DNA from 2 places in the Kocuria rosea genome. Region 1 is predicted to be linked to the other one. Evidence: riboswitches for the same ligand, from Rfam matches in the RefSeq annotation. Region 1 holds a riboswitch; the other holds the start of a gene.

Region 1 (5,012 bases):
GCGCGCGGGCAGCCGCAGCGCCATCCAGTCGTCCAGGTGGTTCTCCCCCTCGCGCAGGAACCACCAGCCGGCGAGGACGCCGGCCAGGACCGGCAGCACGACCACCACGAGCGCCCAGGCCGGGAGCTCGGCGGGCGGCAGCGCGGCGAGCGCCGGGAGCAGCGGCACGGGCCCGGCCTCGGTGCCCAGCGGAGAGGCGTGCGTGCCGGAGCCGAGCTCGAAGCCCGCGCCCGTGGCCCAGGCCAGGGCGTAGACCGCGAGGTTGGGCAGGTAGCCGAGCTGGAGTCCCGTCAGCGCGGTGTCCCCCGGCACGCCGGTGCCCAGCCGCTGGTAGACGCCCACCACGTCGTTCCAGTTCCAGAACAGGGCGGCGGCCAGCAGGGCGGCCCCGGCCCCGACCCCGGCCACGGCCGCGACGAAGCCGGCGCGCAGCACCGCCCACACGTAGGACCCGGCCCAGCGGGAGTACTGGCTCGTGCGCTCGACCCACGCGGCGGCGTTGACGCCGATCAGTCCCGGCAGCGACCGGGAGGCCCGGTACGCGCCCACGAAGCCGCCCAGGGCCACGGGGACGAGCGGGAAGACGGCGGCCGCGGCCGGGCTCGCCGAGACCTCCCCTCCGCTGAAGAGCAGCGCGGCGGCGGCGCCGAACGCGGAGTAGGCGGCCAGTCCGCTGAGGTACGGCTGCCAGAACTGGCCCTCCCAGCAGGCGCGGGCCAGCCGTCTCCCGGCGTGCCAGGAGAGGGCGAACGGCACCAGGGTGAGCCCGAGCGGGACGAGGTTGAGCGTCCCGGTGGTCGCGGGCAGCCCTGCGCCCGGGTCCAGGGCCACCTGGAGCGGGGTGAGGTGGGCGAGCAGCCACACGTGACCGGAGAGCACGAACCCGCCGGTCAGGCCGAGGGTGTCGAAGCCGTCGGCGAGCCACACCATGAGGACGGTCAGCAGGACCAGCAGGTAGGACACCACGGCCACGGAGCCGAGTTCCAGCACGCCCTGCAGCCACAGCGGCATGGGCACACCCCGGCGGTCCGGGCGTGCAGCGGGGGAGGACAGGCCTTGGGAGTTCATCACCGACCATCCTCCCACGCCCGGGCGGCACCCCGGCCGAGGCTTCACGGCGCCTTCACCGGCGGGCCACGCCCCGCTCGCCGTCCGGTCGCCCGGCCCCGGCAGGCTCGGGAGCATGAGAGTCGCCGTGGTCGCCGAGCAGTTCCTCCCCCACCTCAACGGAGTCACCCACTCGGTGCTGCGGGTCGTCGAGCAGCTGGTCGCCGGCGGGCACGACGTCGTGGTCGTGGCGCCCTCCTACGAACCCGCGCCGCTCGGGCGCCCGGCGGAGCAGGTCGTCGAGGACCTCGACGGGGTGCCGGTGCACCGGCTGCCAGCCGTTCCGCTCACCGGCTACCCCGCCGTGCGGGTGGCCGGCGGGACCGTGGCCCGGGTGCGGCGGCAGCTGGAGCGCTTCCGGCCTGACGTGGTCCACGTGGCCTCCCCGTTCGTGCTGGGCCGCCGGGCGATCCTGGCGGCCCAGCAGCTCGGGGTGCCGTGCGTGGCGGTCTACCAGACCGACGTGCCCGGCTACGCGGCCAAGTACGGGGCCCCGTTCCTCGAGCAGCTCCTGTGGGGGCACGTGCGCTCCATGCACAACCTCGCCACGCTCACGCTCGCGCCGTCCACCGCGGCGGTCCGGCAGCTCACCGAGCACGGCGTCCAGGACGTGCACCTGTGGCGGCGCGGGGTGGACACCACCCGCTTCTCCCCCCGGCACCGCGACGAGCGGTGGCGGGAGGAGGTCGGCGGCGGCCGGCGGATCGTCGGCTACGTGGGCCGGATCGCCCCGGAGAAGCAGGTCGAGGACCTCTCCGCGGTCGCGGACCTGCCCGGCACCCGCCTGGTGGTCGTGGGCTCGGGCCCGGAGGAGGACGCCCTGCGCCGCCGGCTCCCGCAGGCCCACTTCACCGGGCGCCGCAGCGGTGCCGACCTGGCGCGCATCATGGCGTCCTTCGACGTGTTCGTCCACCCCGGCGAGTTCGAGACGTTCTGCCAGACGATCCAGGAGGCCATGGCCTCGGGGGTGCCGGTGGTCGCGACCGGCCGGGGCGGTCCCCTCGACCTCGTGGACCGGTCCCGCACCGGCTGGCTCTATCCCCCGGGCGACCTCGGGGCGCTGCGCGGGTACGTGGCGGATCTCCTGGGCGACGAGGCGAAGCGGGCCGCGTTCGGCGTCGCGGCGCACGCGGCGGTCCAGGGCCGGACGTGGGACGTGCTGGTCGGGCAGCTGCTCGAGCACTACGAGCGCGCCGTGGCGCTCTCGGCGCAGGGGCAGGGGCGCAGCCGCCGGCACCGCCGGGCCGTCTGAGGGCTACCGGCGGGCGGGGGACGCGTCCAGCACGGGCGCCCCGGTGCCGGCGTACCGCCCCGGCTCCGCGGTCAGCACGGTCAGCCCGTGGACCAGGGCCGTGGCCGCGGTGAGCCCGGCGAGCGGATCGGCCGCCCCCGTCGCGGCCAGCGCTCCCCACGCCCGGGCCACGGCGGCGTCCGCGGGGAGGACCCGGCCCGGGAAGCGCAGCTCGAGCTGCTCCGCCCACAGCGTCTCGTCGGGCCGCTCGGCGAGCAGCTCCCCGAGCACCGTGGCGGGCAGGAACAGCCGCCGGTGTCCGTGCCGGCGCAGGACCTCGGCCAGCTCGGGGCAGCGCTCCGGGGTGCGCACCCCCAGCAGCACGGAACGGTCCAGGAGGAGGTCCACGGCGGCGGGCCTCAGGCCGCGGCGGCGAGCTCCCCGCGGGCCGGAGCCAGCAGGAAGTCCACGAACTCGGTGCGGACCTGCACCACGCGGGCGTAGTCCTCGACGCTCATGGCGGAGACGCTGATCGCCGGGACGCTCGGCGCGGGGTCGCGGCGGGTCCCGTCCCCGGTGGCCGGGACGGCGTGGGAGGGCTGGGGGAACGCGCCCGTGCGGGCGGCGGAGTGGCGGAGGTCGGACATGACCGGGATCCTTCGTGCGCTCTTGCTCGCACCGGGTACCGCTGCTGCGGCGATGCGAGCCGCTTCGTCATCCGAACCACCCGTGAACATGGGGTTGGTGCCCGGTCAAGTCGGAGCTTGCCGACCGGGTCTCTTGAAGCTCTCCCCATTGAACCACATCGGCCGAACCGTGTCCGCGTGCGGCGACCCGGCCGGATCCGGTGCCCCCTCCTGTGCACAGGCCTTCCCCGGGGTGTCACCGCCCGGACATCTCGACGACACATCGTTGCGCTGGAATGGGTCCCGTAGTACCGGGGACGGCGCAGGCGACGGCCCCGCGCATTACGTTTCAGTGACACAACTCACGACTCGCTTGTCGAGGTGTCGGTGCCGCGGGGTAGCCTGAACCTGCTTCTCGAGATGCGGCGTCCACGCCCTCGGCCGGAGATCGACGATCCCCGGCGGAACCGTGGAGGGGCTCCGACCCGCTGCGCGCCAACCCGATGTTCCCGGGTGGATCGGATGACGAAGCGGCGGGCAACGCCATCGGATGCCTGCAAGAACGTCAGGAGAAAACATGACCATGTCCGAAGAAAGAACAGCCATCACCACCGACCAGCGCGAGGAGTGGATCGACGTGACCGTCACCGCCCTCCCCGATCTCCACCTCGTCCGTCTCACGTCGACCGACGGGGACGTGCAGGAGTACCTGAGCCCCGAGGCCGACGACCTGGCCGCCGCGGCGGAGCACACGGAGGGTACGGCGCAATGGTGCGCCAAGTACCGCCAGCTCCTCGTTCCCGGAGCCCTCGCGGCGACCGGACGGCACCCGTTCTTCAAGCTCCACCCCTCGTCCCTCCCGCTGTCGGCATAGCCGGCGGACAGGAGCGCACGGAGGCCGCAGCCCGTCGGGCTGCGGCCTCCATCGTGCGGGAGGACGGTGACGTCCGGAGCGCCGGTGGGACCCGCGGGGTGCTCACTCGAGGCCGTAGTCCCCCGCCGAGCCCCAGCCGCCGCCGGCCTCGTCGGCGGAGCCGTCGAATCCCCACTCGGAGGCCTCGACCTCGAACGGCACGGAGACGTCCAGCTCGGCGTCGGAGACCCGGTTCACCACGAAGGGGTCCTCCGGCTCCTCCGCGGCGGGGAGCGGATCGGGAATGGTCACGGCGCTTCCTCCCGGTGCTGCTCGGCGGGTACGACGACAGAACCGCCGCCGGGCGCAGCCCGACGACGGTTCTGGAGGATCAACGGGCCGGAGCCCGCGGAAGATCCTTAGGAGATGACGTTGATGTTCGCAGCCTGGGGGCCCTTGGGGCCGTCCTGGGTCTCGAACTCGACGCGGTCGTTCTCGTTCAGCGAGCGGAAGCCGTTCGAGTTGATCGCGGAGAAGTGGGCGAAGACGTCCTTGGAGCCGTCCTCGGGGGTGATAAAGCCGAAGCCCTTGTCAGCGTTGAACCACTTGACGATACCGGTAGTCATGGGAGACCTGATCCTTCATGAGATGAACGTTTCCCGACGTTCGAGAAACAAAACAGTTGTGATGCATGGAAAACGTCTTCTCAGAAAAACTGCTGCACCCGAGTGGGCCGAACTGCTTGAAAGACAAAAACGAACCTCAACAACTGCGGACTACTCTACACGAGATCCGGCGCCGCACCACCCGGGACGGGGCGCCGGACCCGGCCCGGCACCGGGGACCGCTCAGACCGGCGGGGCGCCGAGCTCGATGAGGAGCACTCCGCCGGCGATGAGGGCCACCCCGGCCGCCGTCACCCAGGTGAACGGCTCGCGGAACAGGACCCGGCCGGCCAGTGCCGTCAGCGCCACGCCGGAGGCCGACCAGATGCCGTAGGCGACGCCCAGCGCCATGCCCTCGGCCAGGACGAGGCTCAGGCAGGTGAACGCCACCAGGTAGCCGACGGCCACGGCGGCGTACCAGCGGCGGCGGCCCCGGGCGGCCATCCGCAGGGACAGGGTTCCAGCGACCTCGGTGAGGATCGAGACACTGAGGAAGAGCCAGGCCATCAGGCCGCCTCCTCGGTCTCGCG
Region 2 (5,012 bases), 1.3 Mb from region 1:
GCACCCGATGACCGCCATCACCCTCAACGGCCGCCCGCACCGCGTGGCGGCGGAGGCGACCGTCGTCGACCTCGTCGCCGAGACCGTCGGCCGGGCCCTGGGCCCCGACGGCGCCCCGCTGGACGGCGGGCGCCTCGGCGTGGCCGTGGCCGTGGACGCCGCGGTCGTGCCCCGCAGCCGCTGGCGGCGGACCCCCGTGGCGGAGGGCCAGTCCATCGAGATCATCAACGCCGTCCAGGGAGGCTGACGTGACCGCCCCGCACCCCGACCCCCTCGTGCTCGACGGCATCGAGCTGAGCTCCCGGCTGATCATGGGCACCGGCGGCCTGAGCTCGCTGCACACCCTGGAGCAGGCCCTGCTGGCCTCCGGCACCGAGCTGACCACCGTGGCCCTGCGCCGCTACGCCCCCGGCCAGGGCGACTCCCTCTTCGCGCTGCTCGAGCGCAACGACATCCGGATCCTGCCCAACACCGCCGGGTGCTACACCGCCCGGGACGCGCTGCTGACCGCCGAGCTCGGCCGCGAGGCCCTCGAGACCGACTGGGTCAAGCTCGAGGTCATCGCGGACGAGGACACGCTGCTGCCCGACGTCGTGGAGCTCCTCGACGCCACCGAGCAGCTCGTGGCCCGCGGCTTCAAGGTCTTCGCCTACACCTCCGACGACCCGGCCGTCGCACGCCGCCTCGAGGACCTGGGCGCGGCCGCGGTGATGCCCCTGGGCGCCCCCATCGGCACCGGGCTGGGCATCCTCAACCCGCACAACATCGAGCTCATCGCCTCCCGGGCGTCCGTGCCCGTGGTGCTCGACGCCGGGATCGGCACCGCCTCCGAGGCCGCCCTGGCCATGGAGCTGGGCTGCGACGCCGTGCTGCTGGCCAGCGCCGTCACCCGCGCCCAGGACCCGGTGGCGATGGCGACCGCCATGCGCCACGCCGTGCTCGCCGGCCGGCTCGCCGCCGGTGCCGGGCGCATCCCGGCCCGCCGCCACGCCCAGGCGTCCTCGTCGATGGCCGGGCGGATCGACACGGACGCCGCCGGTGCCGGGCCGGCTGACGGCCCGGCGGACGTGCCGCGCGGGGACTGGGCGCCCGTGGGGGAGCGGCCGTGAGCCCGCTGCCCCCGCTCGTGGAGCCCGGCCCCGAACTGACCCGCGAGGAGCTCGAGCGCTACGCCCGGCACCTGACCCTGCCCGGGATCGGGACCCTCGGCCAGCGGCGGCTGCGGAACGCCCGCGTGCTCGTCGTCGGCGCCGGGGGGCTCGGGTCCCCGGCCCTGCAGTACCTCGCCGCGGCGGGGGTCGGGACCCTCGGGATCGTCGACGACGACGTGGTGGCGGTCTCCAACCTGCAGCGCCAGGTGGTGCACACGGCCGCCGACGTCGGCCGCCCCAAGTCCGTCTCCGCCGCCGAGGCCGTCACCGCGCTCAACCCGCTGGTGGAGGTCCGCACCCACCCCGTCCGGCTGGACGCGGACAACGCCGTGGACATCATCGGCCGGTACGACCTGGTCCTGGACGGCGCCGACAACTTCGCGACCCGCTACGTGGTCAGCGACGCCGCCGCCCTGACCGGCACGCCTTGCGTGTGGGGCTCCATCCTGCGCTTCGAGGGGCAGGTCAGCGTCTTCTGGACCGGGCACGGGCCCACCTACCGGGACCTCTACCCCGAGGCCCCGCCGGACGGCGAGGTGCCCAGCTGCGCCGAGGGCGGGGTCTTCGGCATGCTCCCCGCCACCGTCGGCGCGGTCATGGTCACCGAGGCCGTCAAGCTCGTCACCGGCACCGGGGAGCCCCTGCTCGGCCGGGTGCTGCTGCACGACGCGCTGGCGATGACCTGGCGCGAGATGCGGCTCACCCTGGATCCCGACGCCGCCCCGGTCACCGCGGTGGCCCGGCCCGCCGCGGTCTGCGCGCTGCCCGGCGCGGACGCCTCCGAGACCGTCGGGGCGGCCGAGCTGGCCCGGCTGCTCGAGCGCCGGGAGCGCGGGGAGGCGTCCTTCGCCCTGGTGGACGTGCGCGAGGACTGGGAGCGGGAGCTCGTGGCCATCGACGGCGCCGTGCCCGTGCCCCTGCAGGAGATCCTGGACCGCGGCGCGGACGCCCTGCCCCCGGAGGCCCGCGGCGCTGACCTCGTGCTGCACTGCAAGGCCGGGGCCCGCTCCGCGACCGCGCTCGCCGCGCTGCGGTCCTTCTACGCCGGGCGGGAGGAGCGGGTCCGTCACCTCGAGGGTGGAGTGCTTGCCTGGGTGGCGCAGGTGGAGCCGGACCAGCCGGTCTACTGATCCGGTCTCCTGCGGCACACCGCTACACCACCGCGGAGGACGTGACCTTCTGTGACGCCGTCGTGACACTCCATGACGTGCGCCCGTCATCCGGTTGGCCCTGGACCGGGCGGTCTGATGCCATGGCAAGCGCCCCATTCAGAGCGGTTGAGAGATCTGGCTCGACGACGCCGCAGCAACCCGCCCTCCTCCGGGGTCAGGGTGCTAATGCCAGAACCGATGGAGATCCCGGATCTGCAGTCGGTCCGTGACGTCAGCCTCCGGCGCTGCCGCCACCGGGCCCGCCCCCGGCGCGACCGGCCGACCGGCAATCCTCGGTGCGACCGAGAGGACCACCGCATGACCCCGAGCACGGTCGAGGAGACCACCGCCCATCCCCGCGCCGGCACGGACCTCGCCGCCGGCCTGCCCGGGGACTACTCCGGGCTGCGGGAGCACTTCCGGCCGCTGTTCGCGGAGATCGCCGCCGGCGCCCTGGACCGGGACCTCCGGCGCGCGCTGCCCTACGCGGAGGTCGGCCGGCTGGACCGGGCCGGGTTCGGTGCCCTGCGCGTCCCGGCGGCCCACGGCGGCCCCGGGGTCAGCCTCGAGGACTTCACCCGGCTGCTGGTCGACCTGGCCGAGGCCGACTCCAACATCGCCCACCTCTACCGCTCCCACCACGGCTTCGTGGAGTCCCTGCGCTTCCTGCCCCGGGAGCTCCAGGAGGTCTGGTACCCGCGGGTGCTGGCCGGGGCCACCGTCGGCAACGCCTCCACGGAGAAGGGCGGCAACGCGCTGGGCACCCTGAACACCGTGCTGAGCCGGACCCCCGAGGGCTGGGAGCTCACCGGCCGGAAGTTCTACGCCACCGGTTCCGTCTTCTGCGACTACACCCGCGTCTCGGCCGCCCTGGACGGCCGCGACGGGCGCCGCTTCGCCGTCGTCGCCACGGACGCCGAGGGCGTGACGCTCGAGGACGACTGGGACGGCTTCGGGCAGAAGCTCACCGGCACCGGCACCGCGGTCTTCGAGCGGGTGCGCGTCCCGGAGGACGCCGTGCTGGACCGCACCGCCGGCAGCGCGGAGGCCGTCCACGAGGCCGCCTTCTTCCAGCTCGTGCTGCTGGCCGTGCTGGCCGGCATCGCCCGGGCGGCCCGGCGGGACGCGGTGGAGACCATCGCCGGACGCCGGCGGACCTTCAACACCGGGCTCGGCCTGCCGTTCCGCGACGACCCGCTGATCCAGGAGGCCACCGGGCGGATCTCCGCCAAGGCCTTCGCCGCCGAGGCCACCGTCCTGCACGCCGCCCGCGCCCTGGACGCCGGGATCGCCGCCGCCGCAGCGGCCGGCGCCGACCGGCCGGACTTCACCGGGGCCCTCCCGGCGGCGCTGCACGAGTCCGAGATCGCCGTGGAGCACGCCCAGGTCACCGTGCCGGAGCTGGCGCTCGGCGCGGCCCAGGACCTGTTCCTCACCGTGGGCGCCTCCGCCACGTCCACGGCCAAGGGCCTGGACCGGCACTGGCGCAACGCCCAGACCGTGGCCACCCACAACCCGATCGCCTTCCGCGCCCGAGCCCTCGGCGACTACCTCATCAACGGCACCCTGCCGGAGGGCCTGAACGCCATCGGCGACGCGAGGACCGGCGCCACGACCGATGCCACGACCGATGCCACGACCGATGCCGCGACCGATGCCACGACCGATGCCACGACCGACGCCGACCGAACCCCAGGAGCCTGACGCATGAGCACCACGACCACGGCCGCCCCGGGCCGCAGCAGCATCGTCCACGGCAAGAAGCGCGTCCTGGCCTCGGCCTTCGCCGGGACCACCATCGAGTGGTACGACTTCTACCTCTACGGCACCGCCGCCGCACTCGTCTTCAACGTCCAGTTCTTCCCCATGGCCACCGAGCTCGGCGGTATCGTGGCGTCCTTCGCCACGCTCGCGGTCGGGGTGATCGCCCGGCCCCTGGGCGGGATCATCGCCGGGCACCTGGGGGACCGGATCGGCCGCAAGGCCCTGCTGGTGGCCTCCCTGCTGCTCATGGGCGTGGCCTCCACCCTGATCGGCCTGCTGCCCACCTACGAGGTGATCGGCTGGTGGGCCGTCGTCGGGCTCGTGGTCCTGCGCATCCTCCAGGGCCTGTCCGCGGGTGCCGAGTGGGGCGGCTCCGCGCTGCTGAGCGTGGAGCACTCACCGGCCCGGCACCGCGGGTTCTTCGGGTCCTTCACCCAGATCGGCTCCTCCGCCGGCATGCTGCTGGCCACCGGCGCGTTCTTCATCGTGCAGAACGTCATGAGCGAGGAGCAGTTCGCCGCCTACGGCTGGCGCATCCCCTTCCTGCTCTCGGCCCTGCTCGTGGCGGTGGGCCTGTGGATCCGCCTCGGCGTGGCCGACGCCCCGGAGTTCCTGGAGCACCGGGCCTCGGGGAACGTGGCCAAGGCCCCCCTGCGGGAGCTGCTGGTCCACCACCGCCGCCCGGTGCTGGTGACGATCGGCCTGCGCCTGGCCCAGAACGCCGTCTACTACCTGGTGACGGTCTACATGCTGACCTACCTGCGGGACGTGCGCGGGGACAGCGCCGCGGGCGTGACCGCGGTGATGATCGCCTCGGCCATCGGCCTGTTCTCCACCCCGTTCTGGGCCTGGCTGTCCGACCGGGTGGGCCGGAAGGTCGTCTCGGTGACCGCCTACGCGGCGATCGGCGTCTTCGGCTGGGTGCTGTTCGCCTTCCTCGAGGCCG

What was found. A riboswitch is a leader RNA that binds a small molecule or an ion and turns the genes downstream of it on or off. The one in region 1 is predicted to bind S-adenosylmethionine.
Region 2: linked by a shared signal. The riboswitch ahead of EQG70_RS01165 (acyl-CoA dehydrogenase family protein) and the one ahead of EQG70_RS13420 (hypothetical protein) in region 1 are both predicted to bind S-adenosylmethionine.

What each region holds. Positions count from the first base shown of each region.
Region 1 is NZ_CP035103.1:2,922,222-2,927,233, forward strand. It holds gene EQG70_RS13405 (cell division protein PerM) at 1-1,068, opposite strand, end outside; gene EQG70_RS13410 (glycosyltransferase family 4 protein) at 1,184-2,359, shown strand; gene EQG70_RS13415 (PIN domain-containing protein) at 2,363-2,746, opposite strand; gene EQG70_RS13420 (hypothetical protein) at 2,758-2,985, opposite strand; SAM riboswitch class IV at 2,999-3,124, opposite strand; gene EQG70_RS13425 (hypothetical protein) at 3,542-3,838, shown strand; gene EQG70_RS13430 (hypothetical protein) at 3,941-4,129, opposite strand; gene cspE (transcription antiterminator/RNA stability regulator CspE) at 4,237-4,443, opposite strand; gene EQG70_RS13440 (DMT family transporter) at 4,666-4,989, opposite strand; gene EQG70_RS13445 (DMT family transporter) at 4,989-5,012, opposite strand, start outside.
Region 2 is NZ_CP035103.1:251,256-256,267, forward strand. It holds gene EQG70_RS01145 (FAD-dependent oxidoreductase) at 1-11, shown strand, start outside; gene thiS (sulfur carrier protein ThiS) at 8-247, shown strand; gene EQG70_RS01155 (thiazole synthase) at 312-1,109, shown strand; gene moeB (molybdopterin-synthase adenylyltransferase MoeB) at 1,106-2,281, shown strand; SAM riboswitch class I at 2,413-2,507, shown strand; gene EQG70_RS01165 (acyl-CoA dehydrogenase family protein) at 2,621-4,006, shown strand; gene EQG70_RS01170 (MFS transporter) at 4,010-5,012, shown strand, end outside.